2 regions of the Blautia sp. HCP3S3_H10_2 genome follow, and region 1 is predicted to be linked to the other one. Evidence: predicted binding sites of a transcription regulator. Region 1 holds the regulator's gene; the other holds the start of a gene.
The links. Region 1 encodes HrcA, which represses chaperone genes, less so after heat shock. Its sites were predicted from a motif close to TGTTAGCACTCNNNNNNNNNGAGTGCTAACA; they were not measured.
Positions count from the first base shown of each region.

Region 2: the regulator HrcA is predicted to act here: its motif matches at 8,010-8,040, upstream of ACTQWB_RS11825 (Hsp20/alpha crystallin family protein).

Region 1 is NZ_JBQKCL010000014.1:43,340-54,427, reverse strand. It holds gene ACTQWB_RS14550 (QueT transporter family protein) at 18-518, opposite strand; gene ACTQWB_RS14545 (glycoside hydrolase family 43 protein) at 815-2,374, shown strand; gene uvrB (excinuclease ABC subunit UvrB) at 2,445-4,433, opposite strand; gene ACTQWB_RS14535 (chromate transporter) at 4,681-5,256, shown strand; gene ACTQWB_RS14530 (chromate transporter) at 5,253-5,825, shown strand; gene ACTQWB_RS14525 (TIGR00730 family Rossman fold protein) at 5,837-6,382, shown strand; gene hrcA (heat-inducible transcriptional repressor HrcA) at 6,559-7,599, shown strand; gene grpE (nucleotide exchange factor GrpE) at 7,628-8,284, shown strand; gene dnaK (molecular chaperone DnaK) at 8,468-10,351, shown strand; gene dnaJ (molecular chaperone DnaJ) at 10,542-11,088, shown strand, end outside.
Region 2 is NZ_JBQKCL010000009.1:159,794-170,881, forward strand. It holds gene ACTQWB_RS11790 (ATP-binding protein) at 1-769, shown strand, start outside; gene ACTQWB_RS11795 (urocanate hydratase) at 817-2,823, shown strand; gene ACTQWB_RS11800 (3-hydroxyacyl-CoA dehydrogenase family protein) at 2,838-3,509, shown strand; gene ACTQWB_RS11805 (3-hydroxyacyl-CoA dehydrogenase family protein) at 3,506-3,730, shown strand; gene ACTQWB_RS11810 (HAL/PAL/TAL family ammonia-lyase) at 3,761-5,284, shown strand; gene ACTQWB_RS11815 (ABC transporter substrate-binding protein) at 5,335-6,234, shown strand; gene ACTQWB_RS11820 (IS30 family transposase) at 6,492-7,814, opposite strand; gene ACTQWB_RS11825 (Hsp20/alpha crystallin family protein) at 8,191-8,658, shown strand; gene greA (transcription elongation factor GreA) at 9,058-9,540, shown strand; gene lysS (lysine--tRNA ligase) at 9,554-11,088, shown strand, end outside.

The DNA of each region.
Region 1 (11,088 bases):
TGAAAATCTGGTCTGGTTTATTTTACAGCTTCCTGTCTGCCAAACAATGTATTCTTGTATTTGGAAAGCGCGGTGAGAAGCACCATTCCAAAGACACCGCAGGAGATGACCTCACCAGCGCCTACAGTAAGCATCATAAGCGGGATCGGGAGGTTGGTGCCATATCCGTAACGAAGGACGAATGGTACCAGGACTGCGTTTGCAACGATTGGCGGAACTGGTGCGAGCCATTTGCTGCTGCCTCTGAGCTTATAGGTAAATACAGCTCCGATGAGGGTGGCAATGCTTCCGAATGCGATATCCAGAGGAATTGCGCCGCCAAGCATGTTGGCCAGGATGCAGCCTACAAAAAGGCCAGGGATGGCAGCTGGTGTGAAAAATGGGAGAATCGTTAAGGCTTCGGAAATCCGGACCTGAATCTCTCCATAACTAAATGGTGCAAACACCAGTGTCAGTACAACATAGACAGCCGCGATCAGCGCTGCCTGCACCAGGAACAGGGTACTCTTGTTTTTCATATTCATTTGTCTCCTTTAGTTTTGTTTTACGAGTGGAAGGTCACGAACACTCGGCACATTTATAGGCGGTGACCGCCCCAAAAGCCCTGTACGACCTTGTTTTTATGGGCTTTTCAACGGAGGTGAGTATAGCATATTCAGGAGGGGAATGCAAGGGAAAAAGAGTACTGGAAATTATATTGTTGCTATTTATATCTTTCATGTTATTATTGTTAATAAATGCAAGGCTTATATGATGACGACGCGAGCATGCAACTATAGAAAGTATATGCTTAAAATAATTATTGGGAGTGGAAATGAAAATGAAGAAGAATGGTTTGCAGAAATTTAAAAATCCGATTATTTCCGGTTACAATCCGGATCCATCCATTTGCAGGGTAGGGGATGATTTTTATCTGGTGAATTCGACTTTTGAATTTTACCCCGGAGTGCCGGTTTATCACAGCAAAAACCTGGTAAACTGGGAACTGGTCAATTACTGTCTGAAGAATAAAGAACAGCTTTATCTGGAAGGCGTGAGACCATCCGGTGGAATTTATGCGCCAATGCTGTGCTATCATAACGGGGAATTTTTTATGACTACAACAAATGTGACCTATAAGGGACATATGATCGTACATACAAAGGACATTTATGGAGAATGGTCTGCCCCGGTGTGGATAGACCAGGAAGGTATTGATCCAACTCTTCTTTTTGACGGCGAAGATGTTTATTTCGCATCTACATCCACAGATGAGAATGGAAAAGCTGGGATTTTTATGTGCAAAATTAATCCTTATACAGGGGAAAAATTGTCTGAAAGCGTATGTATCAGCCATGGCTGCGGCGGAATCTGTCCGGAGGGACCGCATATTTATAAATTAAATGGAAAATATTACCTCCTTCTGGCTGAGGGAGGCACGGAATATGGTCATATGGTTACCATGCAAAGGGCCGATTCTGTATTTGGTCCTTATGAACCATGTCCCCACAACCCAATTCTCAGTCATAGAGATAACCCGGATGGTTCTATTTCCTGTACTGGACATGCAGATCTGGAAATGGATCAGAATGGGAACTGGTGGCTGGTCTGCCTGGGAATCCGGCCGTCCTGCACACCACAGCGTGGATTGAAGCTTCATCACCTTGGCAGAGAGACCTTTTTAAGTCCGGTAGTGTGGGATGAAGATGGCTGGCCGGTTGTTGGAAATACTGGAAGGATTGCTTTGGAAATGGAGGGACCGCTTCCAGGTGATGAGATCCAGCCAGTGAAAAGAGATTTTGAGGATGATTTTTCAGAAGAAAAATTCAGCCTGCATTATAACTGGATCCGGAATCCACATATGGAAAATTATGTACGGGATACAGAAAACAGACAGCTGGTTCTGAAAGGAACAGAAGTAACCTTAAATGACAGGGATACGCCAACCTGGATCGGAATCCGGCAGAAAGAATTTAAAGTTCAGGCAGATGTTACGGTAAGTCTGGTCCCAAATGGCCAAAACACAGCCGGTAAAAGAGCAGGATTATGTGCGTTTTACAATCAGGACTATCATTATGAAATCTATCTCACAGAGGAAGACGGGCAGTATAAGGTATGCCTTGCAAAACACATTCACGACATGTTTGCCAAAACGGCAGAAGCAGTGGTTACATCTTTAGAAAATATCCGTTTTCGTATTATCGGAGATGAGCTGAACTATGAGTTCTGGTACAGTGAGGATGGAGAAAATTATAAGAAGCTGGGAAATGGTTCTACAGCAGGCCTGGCCACAGAGGGAACTATGGATATGAGTTTTACCGGAACTTATATTGGAATGTTTGCAGAAGGTGTAGAAGGACACTTTAAGGCATTTTCTGTGAAAGTAGAACCGTAACCCCAAAGCCCTTTTATGCAGTAGGAAATTCGTTCTGAATTTCCTACTACGTTTAATTTCCTACTGCATTTTATTTCCGTGCATCAGCAAGATTTTTCTTAAGCTCGATCATTTTGTCACGCAGCTCGGCTGCCTGCTCGAAGTTCAGGTCCGCAGCTGCCTGACGCATTTGTTTTTCCAGCTGGGAGATCAGATTCTTCAGTCCTTTCTGACTCATGGATTCAGGATCTTTCTTCAGCTTCACCTCCGTCTGTGCAACAGCCTTGGAAACTGCGATCAAATCGCGGACGGCCTTCTTAATGGTGGTAGGAGTGATGCCGTGTTCCTCATTATAGGCTTCCTGGATCTCCCGGCGGCGGTTGGTCTCATCAATTGCATTTCGCATGGAATCTGTCATTACATCTGCGTACATGATAACATGCCCTTCACTGTTACGGGCTGCACGACCGATGGTCTGGATCAGCGAGGTCTCAGAACGGAGAAAGCCCTCTTTATCTGCATCCAGAATGGCAACCAGGGTAATCTCCGGAATATCAAGTCCCTCTCGTAGAAGGTTGATCCCCACAAGAACATCAAATACGTCCAGACGCATATCCCGGATGATCTCAGCCCGTTCCAGGGTGTCTATATCAGAATGAAGGTAACGGACGCGGATTCCCACATCTTTCATATACTGGGTAAGGTCTTCCGCCATTCTTTTGGTAAGGGTGGTGATCAGGACTTTGTTTTTCTTAGCGGTTTCTTTATTTACTTCCGAAATCAGGTCATCAATCTGTCCCTCTACAGGGCGCACTTCCACCTTGGGATCCAAAAGTCCGGTAGGACGGATGATCTGCTCGGCGCGGAGAAGCTCGTGGTCATATTCATAGTCACCTGGGGTGGCAGATACGAACAGAACCTGATCCAGTTTATTCTCAAATTCCTCGAAACTGAGAGGACGGTTATCTTTGGCAGAAGGAAGACGGAACCCATAATCCACCAGTGTCTGCTTACGGTTCTGGTCCCCGGCGTACATGGCGCCTACCTGGGGGACTGTTTTGTGGGACTCATCGATGATAAGGAGAAAATCGTCCCCGAAATAGTCCAATAGTGTATAAGGTGGCTGTCCTGGCTCAAGTCCGGAAAGATGCCGGGAGTAATTCTCAATACCAGAACAAAAGCCGGTTTCCTTCATCATCTCGATATCGAAGTTGGTACGTTCTGAGATCCGTTGGGCTTCCAGAAGCTTATCCTCGCTTTTGAAATAATCTACCCGTTCTTTTAATTCTTCTTCAATGGCAAGAGCTGCCTTCTGAATCTGTTCTGCTGGTACTACATAGTGGGATGCAGGGAAAATACCAATGTGTGCAAGCTGACATTTGATCTCTCCTGTGAGTACATCAATTTCAGAGATACGGTCAATCTCATCCCCAAAAAATTCTACACGTACGGCGGTATCCGAGCTGTTAGCCGGGAAAATCTCCAGGGTATCTCCACGCACCCGGAAGGTACTTCGGTGGAAATCCATTTCATTTCTGGTGTACTGGATATCAATCAGTTCCCGGATCACTTCATCCCGGTCTTTCGTCATACCTGGGCGAAGAGAAATCATCATATCCTGAAATTCCTGAGGAGAACCTAAACCATAGATACAGGAAACAGAAGAGATAATGATAACATCCTTTCGTTCAGACATGGCTGCAGTTGCAGAAAGGCGAAGCTTGTCAATCTCGTCATTAATGGCGGAGTCTTTGGCAATGTAGGTATCTGAGGACGGGACGTAGGCTTCTGGCTGGTAATAATCATAGTAGGAAACGAAATATTCCACTGCGTTCTCTGGGAAAAATTCTTTGAATTCGCCGTAGAGCTGTGCGGCCAGTGTTTTATTGTGGGCCAGAATTAATGTTGGCTTGTTAAGTGCCTGGATGACATTTGCCATGGTAAATGTCTTACCGGAGCCCGTGACACCAAGCAATGTCTCGAACTGGTTGCCTTCTTTAAATCCTTTTACCAGTTTGGAGATTGCCTGAGGCTGGTCACCGGTTGGTTTGTATTCAGAGTGTAATTCAAAATGATCCATAAGATTCCTTTCTCTTTATCAAACATACTTGTATTTTTTAGTATAGCATTGAAAAAAGAAAAAGTACAGTAAAATCGAATGTCTGTTCTGAATAACTGTAGCGCGAGGGAGGTTACTGTGAACAGAAACTGGATGGAATAGAAGACAAAGTCTGGCAGAAAGAAACGGGAATTGACAGAAATGGTAATTGTGCAGTATCTTTGAAGAGGAAAAAGAGTAAAGTATTTACAGAATCCGGAGATCAGAGATGGAAAAAAAGCCAGAAAATAAGGGATATGTATTGCGAAAATTGTTTTTCGCTTCGTTGTATTTAAGTACCTTCACTTTTGGAGGCGGATATGTGATCGTTACTTTATTAAAGGAAAAGTTTGTAGATCAATATCACTGGATCGATGAGGAGGAGATGCTGGATCTGGTGGCAATTGCCCAGTCCTCGCCTGGTGCGGTGGCGGTAAATGGAGCAATCGTAGTGGGCTATAAGCTGGGAGGGATTCCGGGAATGGTACTATCTGTTCTTGGTGCGATTCTTCCGCCGATGGTGATTTTGTCGTTGATTTCCATGTTTTATAATGCCTTTCGTTCCAATTTTTATATTGCAGTTCTTTTAAAAGGCATGACTGCAGGTGTTGGAGCAGTCATTATTTCAGTGGTTTATGATATGGGAAAAAAGATCGTGAAAGCAAAGGACTGGGTGAATGTGGTGATTATGGCCGCCAGCTTTTGTGCCAGCTATTTCCTGAACGTAAATATTATATACATTATACTTGCAGTTGCGCTATTTGGAATGGTGCGTACATTAATAAGAGGAGACCGGGAAAAATGATTTATTTACAGCTTTTTTTCAGCTTTCTTAAAATCGGGGCATTCAGCTTTGGTGGCGGATACGCAGCAATGCCACTGATACAGGAACAGGTAGTAAGTCTTCATTCCTGGCTTTCCATGGAAGCATTTACAGACCTTGTAACGATCGCAGAGATGACTCCGGGACCGATCGCAGTAAATTCCGCAACATTTGTGGGAAGCCAGATCGCAGGTCCACTTGGAGCAGTAACAGCCACTTTGGGCTGCATCCTTCCATCTTGTATCATTGTGACATTTCTTGCATATATTTACACGAAATACCGCAATCTGTCGCTGCTTCAGGGAACGCTGGCGTCGCTCCGTCCGGCAATAGTAGCGATGATCGCCAAAGCAGGGGTGGCAATTCTCATATCTTCATTTTTTATAGATGGAACAATAAGCCTGGTATACCAGAATGTATGTGTGAGAATGATCCTCTTTTTTGCAGGGGCACTTGTACTTCTTAGAAAAATGAAGATGAATCCTATATTGGTTATGGTACTTTGTGGTGTGGCAAATGTGGCCTATGTAGTTATTACAGGCGGTATATGAAAGGAGAAAAAATGAATATTTGTGTTTATGGTGCATCAAGCGCAAAATTGGAAGCAGTTTATTATGAAAAAACAGAAGAACTGGGCAGGGCAATGGGAAAAAGAGGACATGGCCTTGTGTTTGGCGGTGGAGCTACGGGAATGATGGGAGCTGCTGCAAGAGGTGTTGCAGAAGAAAATGGATATATAATAGGAATTGCGCCGCGCTTTTTTGACCAGCCGGGGGTACTTTTTGAGAACTGCACAGAATTTATCTTTACAGAAACCATGAGAGAGAGGAAAAAGCTTCTGGAAGAAAAGTCCGATGCCACAGTAGTAGCACCAGGCGGAATCGGAACTTACGAGGAATTTTTTGAGATCCTGACATTAAAAAGCCTGAACCGGATAGACAGACCAATCGTTCTTTATAATATCAATGGCTATTATGATAAAATGAAAGCGTTGCTTGAGCATACGGTGGAGGAAAAGTTTATGGAGCCGTCTGTTATGAGTCTGATTGCATTTCTGAATAAGCCGGATGAGATACTGGACTACATAGAGCACTACAAAAACCACTAAAAAAGATGAAAAAAATTTGTAAAAAATATTGACAAATGGGATACTGAGGTGTATCTTAAGAGCATAGATGTTAGCACTCCTAAATAATGAGTGCTAACAAAGGAATTCAGGGAAGCCAGACGGGAGATAAGATATCAGGCATGACCGTCTGCTTTTCAGAAAGGAGCAGATATTTCATGGATGAAGTATTAGATGAGCGCAAACGGAAAATACTGAAAGCAATCATCAAGACTTATATGGAAACTGGTGAGCCGGTAGGTTCCAGAACCATTTCCAAGTATCCGGATTTAAATGTCAGCTCTGCTACAATCCGAAATGAGATGTCCGACCTGACGGATATGGGCTATATTGTACAGCCCCACACCTCAGCCGGAAGAATTCCATCAGATAAAGGCTATCGCCTTTATGTGGATGAGCTTACCAGGGAGAAGGAAGCCGAGATCGCAGAGATCCGCGATATGATGATTGAAAAGTCAGATAAGATGGATAAGGTATTGAAGCAGGTTGCTAAAGTACTTGCCAATAATACCAATTATGCGACCATGGTTGCAGTTCCCCAGTATAAAGGAAGTACCTTGAAGTTCATTCAGCTTTCACGTGTCAATGAAAGACAGCTGATTGCCGTAGTTGTATGTGAAGGCAATGTGATCCGGAACCAGATCATTAATATTGATGAGGAGATGGATGACCAGACGATCCTGAAGCTGAATCTTCTTCTTAATACGAACCTGAACGGTGTTCCTATCCAGGACATCAATCTTGGCATGATCGCCAGACTGAAAGAACAGGCTGGAAGCCACAGCGGTGTGGTTGCAAATGTGCTGGACGCAGTTGCAGCTACCATTCATGTGGATGAAGAAGATATGAAGGTATATACATCGGGAGCGACTAACATATTTAAGTATCCTGAGCTTGCAGATACATCCAAGGCAAGCGAGCTGATTTCTACTTTTGAGGATAAGCAGGAGCTTGCGGATATGGTTCGTGAGGAAATGGGAGATCCTAAGAGTACAGGAGTTCAGGTTTATATCGGAGATGAAGTTCCGGTACGTACCATGAAGGACTGCAGTGTGGTGACAGCTACTTACGAGCTGGGTGATGGAATGCGCGGAACCATTGGAATCATTGGTCCGAAGCGGATGGATTACGAGAATGTGGTAGACAGCTTGAAGAAATTAAAAGTCCAGCTTGATGAAATGGTAAATAAGAAAACCTAGAAAGGCGGTTGAAAGCGTGTCAGAAGAAATGAATAAAGAAGCCGAAGTACAGGAAGAAGCAGTTGATATTCCGGTAACCGACGGAAGTGAAGAAGAGGCAGCAGACACAGCCCAGACATCAGAAGAAGCTTCGAAGGAAACCGAAGAGGCAGCCGATACAGAAGAAACGAAGCAGCCAGACCAGGAGACCGAAGAGTCAAAAGAACCGGAAAATAAGACGAAAACTTCTTTCTTCGGTAAGAAGAAAAAAGAAAAAGATAAATTTGAACAGCAGATCGAGGAACTTACAGACAGACTGAAGCGCAGCATGGCTGAATTTGATAATTACCGCAAAAGAACGGAGAAAGAAAAATCCAGCATGTACATCATTGGTGCGAAAGACATCGTCGAGAAGATGCTTCCCATTGTGGATAACTTCGAAAGAGGTCTTGCACAGGCACCGGAAGATGATCCTTTTGCTGAAGGCATGAAGATGATCTACAAACAGATGATGACAGCGTTTGATGAGATGGGCGTAAAGCCAATCGAAACTGTAGGTAAGGAATTTGACCCGAATCTGCATAATGCAGTCATGCATGTAGAAGACGAATCCGTTGGTGAGAACATCGTTGTGGAGGAATTCCAGAAAGGATACACTTACAAAGATTTCGTCGTAAGACACAGCATGGTAAAGGTTGCGAATTGAGCGAAAGCAACTTAGTGAAGGCGAGCAGGATGCGAAGCCTGAACTTAGTGCGAGCTCGTTCAATCTCACTTAATGAGAGCAAGCCGTAGGCGCAGACCGAATTTAGTGAATTGAACTTCCTTAAAAAGACATTTTACAACATTCAGAATAGATAATCCAATATGAAACAGGAGGAAAATTATCATGGGAAAAATCATTGGTATTGACTTAGGTACAACAAACAGCTGTGTAGCTGTTATGGAAGGTGGACAGCCGACCGTTATCGCAAATACAGAAGGATCCAGAACAACACCATCAGTTGTAGCATTTACAAAAACTGGTGAGCGTCTGGTAGGTGAGCCTGCAAAACGTCAGGCAGTAACAAACGCAGAGAAAACAATCTCCTCTATCAAGAGAGAGATGGGTACAGATTACCGTGTAACAATCGACGATAAGAAATATTCCCCACAGGAAATTTCAGCTATGATCCTTCAGAAACTGAAAAAAGATGCTGAGGGATACCTTGGAGAATCTGTTACAGAGGCAGTTATCACTGTTCCTGCATATTTCAATGATGCACAGCGTCAGGCAACCAAAGATGCTGGTAAGATTGCAGGCCTTGATGTAAAACGTATCATCAACGAGCCTACAGCAGCAGCTCTTGCATATGGCCTTGACAATGAAAAAGAGCAGAAGATCATGGTTTATGACCTTGGTGGTGGTACATTTGATGTTTCTATCATCGAGATCGGTGATGGAGTTATCGAGGTTCTGGCAACAGCTGGTAACAACCGCCTTGGTGGTGATGACTTTGACCAGAGAATTACAGACTACATGCTTTCCGAGTTCAAGAGAACAGAGGGCGTTGACTTAAGCAATGATAAGATGGCTCTTCAGAGATTGAAAGAAGCAGCTGAGAAAGCAAAGAAAGAGCTTTCCTCTGCAACAACAACCAATATCAACCTGCCATTCATCACAGCAACTGCTGAGGGACCGAAGCACTTTGATATGAACCTTACAAGAGCAAAATTTGATGAACTTACACATGACCTTGTTGAGAAGACAGCAGAGCCGGTTCGCCGTGCACTTTCTGATGCAGGTCTTACAGCTTCTGATCTTGGACAGGTACTTCTTGTTGGTGGATCTACACGTATTCCGGCTGTACAGGATAAAGTAAGACAGCTGACAGGCAAAGAGCCAAGCAAGGCTCTGAACCCAGATGAGTGTGTTGCACTTGGTGCTTCTATCCAGGGTGGTAAACTTTCTGGTGAGGCTGGTGCAGGTGATATCCTTCTTCTGGATGTTACACCACTTTCCCTGTCCATCGAGACAATGGGTGGTATCGCTACACGTCTGATCGAGAGAAATACAACAATCCCGACCAAGAAGAGCCAGATCTTCTCTACAGCTGCTGATAACCAGACTGCTGTTGATATTAACGTATTACAGGGTGAGCGTCAGTTCGCGAAAGATAACAAATCCCTTGGACAGTTCCGTCTGGATGGAATCCCGCCAGCACGTCGTGGTGTTCCGCAGATCGAGGTTACATTTGATATCGATGCCAATGGTATCGTAAATGTATCTGCTAAAGATCTTGGAACTGGTAAAGAGCAGCACATCACAATCACAGCTGGTTCTAACATGTCCGAGTCTGAAATCGACAAGGCCGTTAAGGAAGCTGCTGAGTTCGAAGCACAGGATAAGAAACGTAAAGAGGCAATTGATACAAAGAACAATGCAGATTCCATGGTATTCCAGGTTGAGAATGCACTGAAAGAAGCTGGAGATAAGATTGATGCAAACGATAAGGCTGCTGTAGAGGCTGATCTGAATGCATTAAAAGATATCCTTGCTAAATACACAAATACAGAAGATCTTGGAGAGGCACAGGTCGCAGAGATCAAAGCAGCCCAGGAGAAGATGATGGAAAGTGCACAGAAGCTTTTCGCTAAGATGTATGAAGCACAGAACCCACAGGGCGGCGCTGGCCAGGCTGGTCCAGGACCAGATATGGGAGGAGCTACCCAGGGCGGTAACGAAGCAGGCTATGGCGATGATGTTGTAGATGCTGACTACAAAGAGGTTTAATGATACAGTAATTAAATTAAATAAAAGGTTCCGGAATTCTGGAACATGAACCAGCAGCCCGGTCGTGAGATTCATGACCGGGCAATGGTGGTACAGGACATATTGTGATGCCGCAGGTGAAACACGTTTTGACGGCTGTTTTTGGCATCTGTTTACACTAAATACAAAAAGTTAGGAAAAGAAAGAAATCATGGCTGATAAAAGAGATTACTATGAAGTCTTAGGCGTTGACAAAAACGCGGATGAGGCTACGTTAAAAAAGGCATATCGTCAGCTTGCCAAGAAGTATCATCCCGATGTGAATCCGGGAGATAAGGAAGCTGAAGCAAAATTTAAAGAGGCAACAGAGGCTTACAGCGTCTTAAGTGACCCGGACAAGAGAAGACAGTATGACCAGTTTGGTCATGCCGCTTTTGAAAATGGCGGCGGTGGTGGAGCTGGCGGTTTCGGCGGCTTTGATTTCTCCGGTTCCGATATGGGCGACATTTTCGGAGATATCTTTGGAGATCTTTTCGGAGGCGGTGGAAGCCGCAGACGTGCCAATAATGGCCCTATGAAAGGTGCAAACTTACGTGCACGTGTAAATATCACCTTTGAGGATGCTGTATTTGGCTGTGAAAAAGAATTGGAGATCACTCTGAAGGACGAATGTACCAGCTGCCATGGTACCGGTGCGAAAGCAGGTACATCACCAGTTACTTGTCCGAAATGTAATGGTGAGGGCCAGATCGTTTATA
Region 2 (11,088 bases), on a different contig from region 1:
CCTGGAAGTAGAACAGGCAGAAAAAATCATAAAAACAGCATATAGTCGGGCGGTACTTAATAAAGACGAAGAAAATCCACTGACTTACCGGGCGTCAGATTTCTATTCCAGACTTGGTGTGTTTTGCCAGTTTGAAAATGAAAAATGGCATCAGATACCGGAAGATGACAGAGTGAAAATAGGAAACTGGTATCTGGATGAATTTATCCGTCTGAACCGCCCACGGTGGGAAAAAGGTGAAAGAAATGACAGGGTAGTGCCGTTACATGAGGCGCTGGAAGCATTGGATGCACAGGACGATCCTCTTTACCTCTGCCTGTGCGACTGCAGAAGTATTTTTGAAAATTGCACACATTCCAGGGAGACCTGCATTTCTTTCTATAGTGGAATAAATTCCCCGGCGGACAGGGGACATGCCAGAGAGATAAGCAGGGATGAAGCAAAAGAACTGGTGAAAGCTCTTGATAAGGAAGGTCTGGTTCATACATTGGAAGGAACTTCAGGAATGTGTAACTGCTGCGGAGATTGCTGCTTCGAGTACCGGACTTCGAAAAAGCTGAATCTGATCGGGACATTTCCGATCACACATACCATTGCCAGCTGGAAAGAAGATACCTGTATTCATTGTGGAAAATGTGCCAGAAGATGTCCAATGGAAGCATTCGTAAAAAAAGATAAAGTGGTTTCCTTTTACCCAGAGAAATGTATTGGCTGTGGAATATGCAGCACCGCCTGTCCCAAACAGGCGATAGAGATTGTAGAGAGATAAAAAAATATTTTTCAATATAAAAGAATAGCAGAAAGGAAGAATTTGTTATGGAAAAAGTAATGACGATCAGATTAGACGATGAGCTCCCCGAAATGCCAGAATTTGTCCCTGGAATCAGACGTGCACCATCCAGAGGTTTCCATCTGACCAAGGAGCAGACAAAAACCGCTTTAAAAAATGCACTCCGCTATATTGACCCGAAATACCATGAAAAGCTGATTCCGGAATTCCTGGATGAATTATATACATATGGAAGAATTTACGGATACCGTTTCCGCCCGGCAGGACGTATTTATGGAAAGCCTATTGATGAATACAAAGGAAAATGTGTGGAAGGAAAAGCCTTTCAGGTTATGATCGACAATAACCTTGATTTCGAAGTGGCATTATATCCTTACGAGCTGGTAACTTATGGAGAAACTGGTTCTGTGTGCCAGAACTGGATGCAGTACAGACTGATAAAGAAATATCTGGAAAATCTGACAGAGGATACCACATTGGTTATGGAATCCGGACATCCGTTAGGCTTATTTAAATCACGTCCGGAAGCTCCCCGTGTAACCACCACAAATGCGATCATGATCGGTGAGTTTGACAATCAGAAGGACTGGGAGATCGCAGAAGAAATGGGCGTTGCCAATTATGGACAGATGACAGCTGGTGGCTGGATGTATATCGGACCACAGGGAATTGTACATGGAACATACAACACCCTTCTGAATGCCGGACGTCTGGAGCTTGGTGTTCCAATGGACGGAAACCTGGCAGGCAAGCTTTTCGTAAGTTCAGGACTTGGCGGTATGAGTGGAGCACAGCCAAAAGCAGCAGAAATTGCCGGTGCAGTAGGTATTATCGCAGAGGTAGATCTCTCCAGAATCAAAACAAGACTGGATCAGGGATGGGTAAGAGAATATTCAGACAGCCTGCCGGAAGTATTTGCATCTGCGAAGAAATGGCTGGACAAAAAAGAAGCCTACTCCATCGCTTATCATGGAAATGTTGTGGACCTTCTGGAATATGCCATTGAACATAAGATCCACATTGATCTTCTTTCCGACCAGACTTCCTGCCATGTGCCATATGAAGGCGGTTATTGTCCACAGGGAATTACCTTTGAAGAGAGAACACGGATGCTGGCAGATGACCGGGAAAACTTCTGCAAGCTGGTAGACAAGTCTTTGAGAAAGCATTTTGAGTGTATTGTAAAATGCCATGAAGATGGAACCTATTTCTTCGACTACGGAAATTCATTCCTGAAAGCTGTCTATGACGCGGGATTAACAGAAGTATCAAAAACAGGCGATGTAAAAGATGGCTTTATTTTCCCATCTTATGTGGAAGATATTATGGGACCGCAGCTGTTTGATTATGGATATGGACCATTCAGATGGGTATGCCTTTCCGGAAAAGCAGAAGACCTGGAGACTACAGACCATGCGGCTATGAGCTGTATCGACAAGGAACGCAGATATCAGGATCTGGATAACTATAACTGGATCCGGGATGCAAAGAAAAATAAACTGGTAGTTGGAACCCAGGCAAGAATTCTGTATCAGGATGCAATTGGAAGAGTAAACATTGCCCTGAAATTTAACGAGCTGGTACGAAAAGGAGTGATCGGACCGGTCATGATCGGACGTGATCATCACGATGTCAGTGGAACAGATTCTCCATTCCGTGAAACTTCAAATATTAAAGACGGATCTAATGTAATGGCGGATATGGCTGTCCAGTGTTATGTAGGAAATGCAGCCAGAGGTATGAGCCTGGTGGCACTTCACAATGGCGGCGGTGTTGGAATCGGAAAAGCCATCAATGGTGGATTTGGTCTTGTTCTGGATGGAAGCAAGCGTGTTGACGAGGTTATCAAAGATGCCATCCTCTGGGATGTTATGGGCGGCGTTGCAAGAAGAAGCTGGGCACGAAATGAAAATGCAATGTCTGTAGTAAAAGAATATAACGAAAAATATGAAGGGGAAAGCCAGATCACAGTTCCGTACCTTGCAGATGAAAGCCTGATCGGTAAGGCAGTAGAAGACACATATAAAGACTGAAAGAGGTGACCAGGGTGGAAGACAAAATAAAAAATGTTGCAATTGTGGGAGTCGGAACCCAGGGCTCGATGATCGCATTCCGAAACGCACTTTATGGAAAAAGCGTGACAGGATACAGCCGCACAGAAGCTTCCATACATACCTGCAAAAATAAAATAGAGAAGTGGGGCCAGTATTATGTGAAAACTGGCAGACTTACACCGGATGAAGCTAAAGAACTGGCAGGAAGGATCCGGTATACTACCGATTTGAGGAAATGCTGCCAGGATGCAGATCTGGTGGTGGAGAATGTACCGGAAAAGCTGGAACTGAAGCAGGAAATATTTAAAAAATTGGATGAATATTGTCCGGAGGATACCCTGCTGAATTCAAATACATCTTCCCTGCTGATGAGTGATATTGCAGCCGGAATATCAGATGAAAGAAAAACAAAAACATTTTCAGTGGATCATGACGGTCCGGTAAGAAATAGTTATCTGGAAATGATGTGGAATCCCTGGACCTCGGAAGAAACAAAGGAAAAAGCACTGGCACATTACCATAAGCTGGGATTCCAGCCTGTTATAACAGAAAAGGAAATAAAGGGATATTCCATAAACCGGGTATGGAGAGCTGTTAAACGGGAATGCCTGTATCTCTGGGCAAATGGGTATTGTGATCCTGCTGAATTTGACCGGGCTGGATGATCGAGTGGGGAACGGATATAGGACCCTTCCGGTTAATGGATCTGATCGGGCTTCAGACTGTTTACAATATTGAAAATTCTTACTATGCAGCCAGCAAGGATGAAAGAGATAAACCACCTCAGAAGTTAAAAGATCTGATAGATGCAGGGCATCTTGGGATGAAAACCGGAAGTGGTTTCTACGACGGGTATGATACGGAAGCAGGAAACATTTTGAAATAAAAAAGGAAGGCCGATTGTAGCAGAGAAAGGATGAATGCTGTGGATGTACTGATTTTGAATGGAAAAGGGCTTACCGTGGAGGAGGTTGCGGAGGTGGCCCTCAAAGGCAGAAAAGTGGAAATAGCAGAAGAAGCCTTCGGACGGTTGAAAAAAGGCCGGGAGCTTATGCAGAGCCTGGCAGACTCCGGAAAGGCCATCTATGGATTTAACAGAGGAGTAGGCTGGAACAAAGATATCTGCGTGGCGCAGGATGAAATCGATGCTTATAATTATGAACTGATCCGGACACATGCCCTGGGTGTTCCACCTTATCACACGGATGAAGAAGTAAGGGCGATGATGGTGATCCGCCTGAATAATATGCTTATTGGCACTGCCTGTGCCACTGATGAACTGGCAAAGCGGTACAGGGATTTTCTCAATCATGGCATTCATCCTCTGATTCCCCAAAGGGGATCTGTGGGAGATGCGGATATTACCACCCTGTCTCATATGGGACTGGCTTTTTCCGGAGAAGGGGATGTCCGTTATCATGGGGAAGTGGTTCCAGCTGAAGAAGCAATTAAAGAGGAAGGGCTTCCGGAATACAGGCTGAAATTAAAAGATGCCCATACCATTATCCTTTCAAATGCACAGGGAGAAGGTCTGACAGCACTTCTGGCAGTAAAAACAAGGCAGCTGGTGGATCTGGTGAATCTGATCTACTGTCTGGATTATGAAGGCCTGAATGGAAATGTGGAGGCTATGTGCAAAGAGGTAAATGAGATCAGAGGATTACCAGGACAGATGGAAAGCGCAGCCAGATGCAGGGAATTTCTGGAGGGCAGTTATCTGTATGAGCCGGATGAGAACCGGGCACTTCAGGACTCTCTTACATTCCGGGGAGGGTTTGCCATTCAGGGAACAGTGCTGGATGCGTTACATGTGGTTGAAAAATTTCTGGCGATACAGATAAATTCTCCCTCTGATAATCCTGCAATTGTACTGGAAAAAGAGAACACCTTTGTTACAGCCAATTTCGAAACGGCTACGCTTGCAGCGGCGGTGGAGATGCTGGCAATCACATTAAGCCATATGTCAAAAGCAATCAGTTACCGGATGATTAAGATGACAGATCCGCATTTTACCGGGCTGACCAGATATCTGGCGGCCTGGGACGGTTCCAGTCTGGGATATGCAACGATCCAGAATACCTATACAGCGCTGGATGTGGAAAATCGTTTTCTGACCAATCCTTCTTCTGTGGATTTTTATCCAATGGAGGGAATGATCGAGGATCATGGGGCAAATCTGCCACTGGCAGCAGAAAAAGCATTAAAAATGGTGGATAATATATATTATCTGGCTGGAATGGAAGCTCTTTATGCTGCACAGGCAGTGGATTTGCGGCAGATGAAATTCGGAGAGCTGAAGCTTGGAAAATACACTGGAAAAGCTTATAAAGCAATCCGAAGCTGTATTCCATTCCTGGATGAAAACAGAAATATGCACGAAGAAATCAAAAAGATTTACGCATTTATGACATCGGATGAAATGGGAAATATTTTACAATGAGTAAGAAGAACAGTTGAAACTTGGGAAAGAACATGAGAGGAGCGATTATTATGAAAAAAAGAAGATGGTGTGCTGCGATTTTAGCAGGAGTTATGGCAATGACAACAGTGACTGGCTGTGGAAGTTCTTCTGGCTCAGAAGACAAAGACCCACTTGTTGTTTCCTCAAAGGATTTTACAGAATCCCAGGTCCTTGGAGAGGTTTACGCATTGGCCTTTGAGGACGCAGGAATTAAAGTGGAAAGAAAAATGAATATCGGTTCCTCTCTGATCCATGATGCCATCGTAAATGATGAGGTGGATTTCTATGTGGGTTATACAGGTACGGGTCTGATAACGCGTCTTGGAATGGACACGATCCAGGATCCACAGGAATGCTACGACACAGTAAAAAAAGCTTATGAAGATAAGTGGAAGATCACATGGCTTGACTCAACAGATATAAATGATTCCGAAGGATTATTCATGCTGAAAACAAAAGCAGAAGAATTAGGAATCACAGATTATACCCAGTTATGGGAACAGGCAGATTCTCTGGTCCTGGGAGCATTTGGAGAATTTTATGAAGACCTGTATCAGGATATAAAAGATGTTTACGGTGATGTGAAGTTTAAAGATGAGCTGGTTATTGATTATGCATTGAACTTTGAGGCGTGCAGAAGCGGACAGATCGATGTATTTAATCAGTATACGACCAACGGAATGTTGTCCACCGGTGAGTTTGTGGAACTAAAAGATGACCAGGGTGTATGGCCTCCATATTATATCTGCCCTCTGGTCCGTGATGATGCACTGGAACAGTGGCCGGAAGCAGAAGAAATCGCCAATAAGGTTACAGCACTTCTTACCAAAGAAGATGTGATCGCTATGAATGCAAAATGTGACGTAGACGGGGAAGACTTTGAAGACGTGGCCGAAGAGTATTATGAGAGCATTAAGGATAAGCTGTAAATATGTGTGGGAAATGTGAAGAGGTTGAATGAAAAAGTAATTTCAACCTTGCATTAGAACTGGAAAAATAAGGTTTTGATGCAGGACTAACTTCCAGATAGCTCTGGATAAATTTATTGCTTTAGCATATAATAAAGGTGGAAAACAGTGTTTTTTCTGGAAAATTGGCATCATTTTGGGACCGCTGGGAAACTTTTTGCAAAAGTAACTTCCACCGGTCTGAGGAGAAAACCGATACTCGGGGATGGATCCTGCGTTTACTTTTTCAATAGTGATGGTTTAAGAATCACCTGGTTAGCGGGGATACTTTCCAGGCCACAGAGATCCAGCAGTTTTCTGTCTATTAGTAACTGAGCCAGTTTGAACGGAGTGCAGCCGTTCAAACTGGCTCTTGCTACGCTGTTGATATGATTTGCAATCAGAGTTACCTGCTCTTGGTCTAAACCTGCAAATGTCATTCCTTTTGGAAGAATGTAGCGTATAAATTCATGGTTCTTTTCCAGCCGGCCTTTCTGCCAGGATGCCATTGGATCACAATAAAAGACATGAGATAAGAGTGGTCCATTTCCCGGACATTCAAAAATCTCTGGATCTTTAAAAGAGGAACCATTGTCTGTAAGTATAACAGGGAAAAGTCTACTGTAGAGATCAGTACCCAGATGGTCATATATCCATTGAAATACTGCCTGTACATTATTATGTCTGTCTGCATCCATCAGGAAGATAAGCATAAGGCTACAGTTGCGAAAAAGCATGGTCAGCAATACTTTTTCTGATTTGCCCCCGGCACCTTCAACTACATCTAATTCTACAACGCTTGTATCAGGATGTTCTTTTAGATAGTTCTCAAAATCCTGATAGGAGCGGTTTTTTCTATATCCTGTATTATCTGACTTCCTATGGACTTTCCTGCGCTTTTTGTAGCGGACTTTACGTGGAAGGTCAAGATTGATCGCAGTGAAATATCCCTGGTCTATATAGTTGTATAGAGTTCTTATAGAGCAGTCAACAGATTCCTGATTGGAAGCATAAATATGGGATAAAGGCTGACCCTGCAGGAGAAGAGGGGAAACCAGGCGGTCCAGCTGTTCGAGGGATTCAGGGGTCTGATTTATACCGGAACGGGAAACGGACCGGGTTTCTGTGTAAACATCGTTTGCATAATTGGCTCTGTAAAAATAAAAATCATGGGAACAGCTGCGTATCTGAGTGCAGTTATTGCAGACATAAGGAGGCTTTTGCAGCCTGGTACAGATTCTGGAAGTAAAGTCAGAACAATACATAGAACAGCGTTTAGGCCGGCATTTCCAGCATAAGGAATGGCAGGACTGGTTGCCGCAGATATGCTGTTTTTCACAATTCTGGTAATGCTGACACTCTGAACGTTTGCGCTGTGCCTCGTTCTGAAAATGAGGAACACATATAAGATGCCGGCGGATCTCCTTGGATATTGTAGAAGAATCCTTATTGATCCGGAGAGCAATCTGGGTAAAATTCTCTCCATTGCTGATACCATGTTCAATGGCAGCACGATCAGCGAGAGTAAGATGTTTTTTGTTTCCGATAGCTTTGGTAGACATAAAAAAATCCTCCTGTGTAATAAAAATGAACTGGTTCCCGGGCAGTCGGAGGATATGACCAGAGGTGGCTCTGGTATTTCTTATAGAATAAACGATTGCAGCATTAACTTCCACCCTTGTTTTTAAGTACAGAACAAAATAGACTAAGGGTGGAAGTTACTTTTTCATTTTACGGGAAATGTAAAGAAATTGTGAAAATAGCACTCACCTCTTGACAGTGCTAATAATAAGTGCTATATTACAAATAGAACAAAGGAAGGGGATAAAAAGAGAACGAAAGGTTATAGGTTCTCACCAATCCAGAGTTCCGTTAATATAATAAAAACCTGAAAAGGCAGACAACATATATTTTAAATATGAAAAGGAGAGATGACTTATGTTAATGCCTAGTATTTTTGGAGAAAACTTATTTGATGATTTCTTTAATGAATTTCCATTCTATTATGATGATAAAGCACTGAAAGATACCGAGAAGAAACTCTATGGTAAGAGAGCCAGCCACGTTATGAAGACCGATATTAAGGAAATGGATAACGGATACGAGCTGGTTGTGGATCTTCCGGGATTTACCAAAGATGAGATCAAGGCTTCCCTTGAGAATGGTTATCTGACCATCAGTGCTGAGAAGGGCCTGGATAAGGACGAGAAGGAGAAAGAATCCGGACGTTACATCCGCAGGGAGCGTTATGCAGGTGCCTGCAGCAGAAGCTTTTATGTAGGCGAGGATGTCCAGCAGGAGGATGTAAAGGCTGAATTCAAACATGGTATTCTGAAACTGTTCGTTCCGAAGAAAGAAGCGAAACCAGCAGTTGAGGAGAAGAAGCATATCGCCATTGAGGGATAAGGGTTACCCCTCTTGGGAAATGTTTCGATAGCTGTATAACGCAGTATATAATAAGAAGTAAATAATTAAAAAGGCATTCCGGAATTATTTATAAAAGTGGTTCCGGGGTGCCTTTTTTGTAATAGCAAATTAAAAATTCTGTAGGAATCCCGGTTTACGGGAAAGTTTATAGAAAGTTTATAAAAAGGTTTTATAAAAAGGCAAGATTGTTGTCTTGACAATGGTTCCTGATTTCGCTATAATGGTGAAACTGTGAATATCCTAGTGAATTTGTACCCTTTTAGAAGGGATTAAGCGTCCGCATCAGCGGGAAAATGGAATTTTCCGGGAGAAACAGCATATAAGAAGTGTATGACACGGGGCATATAAGCCGCCGGAATGAAAGGGAGTAAGGCTAAAATGGAAGAAAAGAAGAACTTACTAACCTATGCAGGACTTAAAAAACTGGAAGAAGAGCTGCATGATTTAAAGGTAGTAAAAAGAAAAGAAGTAGCAGGTAAGATCAAAGAGGCAAGAGAGCAGGGAGACCTGTCCGAGAATGCAGAGTACGATGCAGCTAAAGATGAGCAGAGAGATATCGAAGCACGTATTGAAGAGATTGAGAAAATCCTGAAGAACGCAGAAGTTGTAGTTGAGGACGAAGTTGACCTTGACAAGATCAGCGTAGGCTGCAAGGTGAAAGTACATGACTTCGAATTCGAAGAAGATATAGAACTGAAACTGGTTGGTTCTACAGAGGCCAACAGCCTGGAAGGCAAGATCTCCAATGAATCTCCTGTAGGAAAGGCTCTTATGGGCGCACACACAGGTGATATCGTAGAAGTTGAGCTGCCATCCGGTATCATGAAGTACAAAGTGCTGGAAATCCAGCGTAATATTTAAGGGAGGCACAAAAGTGGCAGAGCAGAAGAATCAGGATCTGAATCAGCTTCTGAAAATCCGCCGTGATAAACTGGCAGAGCTTCAGGCGAATGGCAAGGATCCATTTCAGATAACCAAATTTAACCAGACCCATCATTCACTGGAAGTAAAGAACCTTTATGAGGCACATGAGGCTGAGCTCCTTAAGGACCGCACTGAGCCAGATGTAACAGGTCTTGATGAAGAGCAGGCGAAAGAAGTCCTGAAGAAGGACTACGAAGAGAGAAGAAGTATCATGGACGCCAGCCCGATCCACGTGACAATCGCTGGACGTATGATGTTCAAGAGAGTCATGGGAAAAGCTTCTTTCTGCAACATCCAGGATTTACAGGGAAATATCCAGGTATACGTAGCAAGAGACGTTATTGGAGCAGATTCCTATGCAGACTTTAAGAAATCCGATATCGGAGATATCTTTGGTCTGGAAGGTTTTGCGTTCAGAACAAGAACCGGTGAAATTTCCATTCACGCAGAGAGCATGACTCTTCTTTCCAAAAGTTTACAGATCCTTCCTGAGAAATTCCACGGACTGACAGACACAGATATGCGTTATCGTCAGAGATATGTGGATCTGATCATGAATCAGGATAGCAAGAACGTATTTATCAAACGTTCCAAAATCCTTAAAGAGATCCGTAACTTCCTTGCAGACCATGACTTCATGGAAGTAGAGACTCCAATGCTTGTTTCTAACGCTGGTGGAGCTGCTGCGAGACCATTTGAGACACATTACAATGCACTGAACGAAGATGTTAAGCTTCGTATTTCACTGGAGCTTTATCTGAAACGACTGATCGTTGGTGGACTTGAGAGAGTTTATGAGATTGGCCGTGTATTCCGTAATGAAGGTGTTGACACCCGTCACAATCCGGAATTTACACTGATGGAGCTTTACCAGGCATATACAGATTATGAGGGAATGATGGAACTTACAGAGTCCATGTTCCGTTATCTGGCAGAAAAAGTCTGCGGTTCTACCAAGATTTCCTACAATGGCATCGAGATCGACCTTGGAAAGCCTTTCGAGCGTCTGACCATGAATGATGCGATCAAGAAATATGCAGGAATTGATTTTGATGAAGTAGCAGATGACGAAGCAGCCAAGAAGCTTGCTGCTGAGCATCATATTGAATATGAGGAGCGTCATAAGAAGGGCGATATCATCAATCTGTTCTTCGAGGAATACTGTGAGAAAGAGCTGATTCAGCCGACCTTTATCATGGATCATCCGATTGAGATTTCTCCGCTGACCAAGAAGAAACCTTCTGATCCGACCAAGGTAGAGCGTTTCGAGCTTTTCATCAATACATGGGAAATGTGTAATGCTTACTCCGAGCTGAACGACCCGATCGATCAGAGAGAGCGTTTCAAAGCACAGGATGCTCTTGCAGACGCAGGTGATGAGGAAGCGAACCATACAGACGAAGATTTCCTGAATGCACTGGAGATCGGTATGCCGCCTACAGGTGGTATTGGATACGGAATTGACCGTCTGGTTATGCTGCTGAC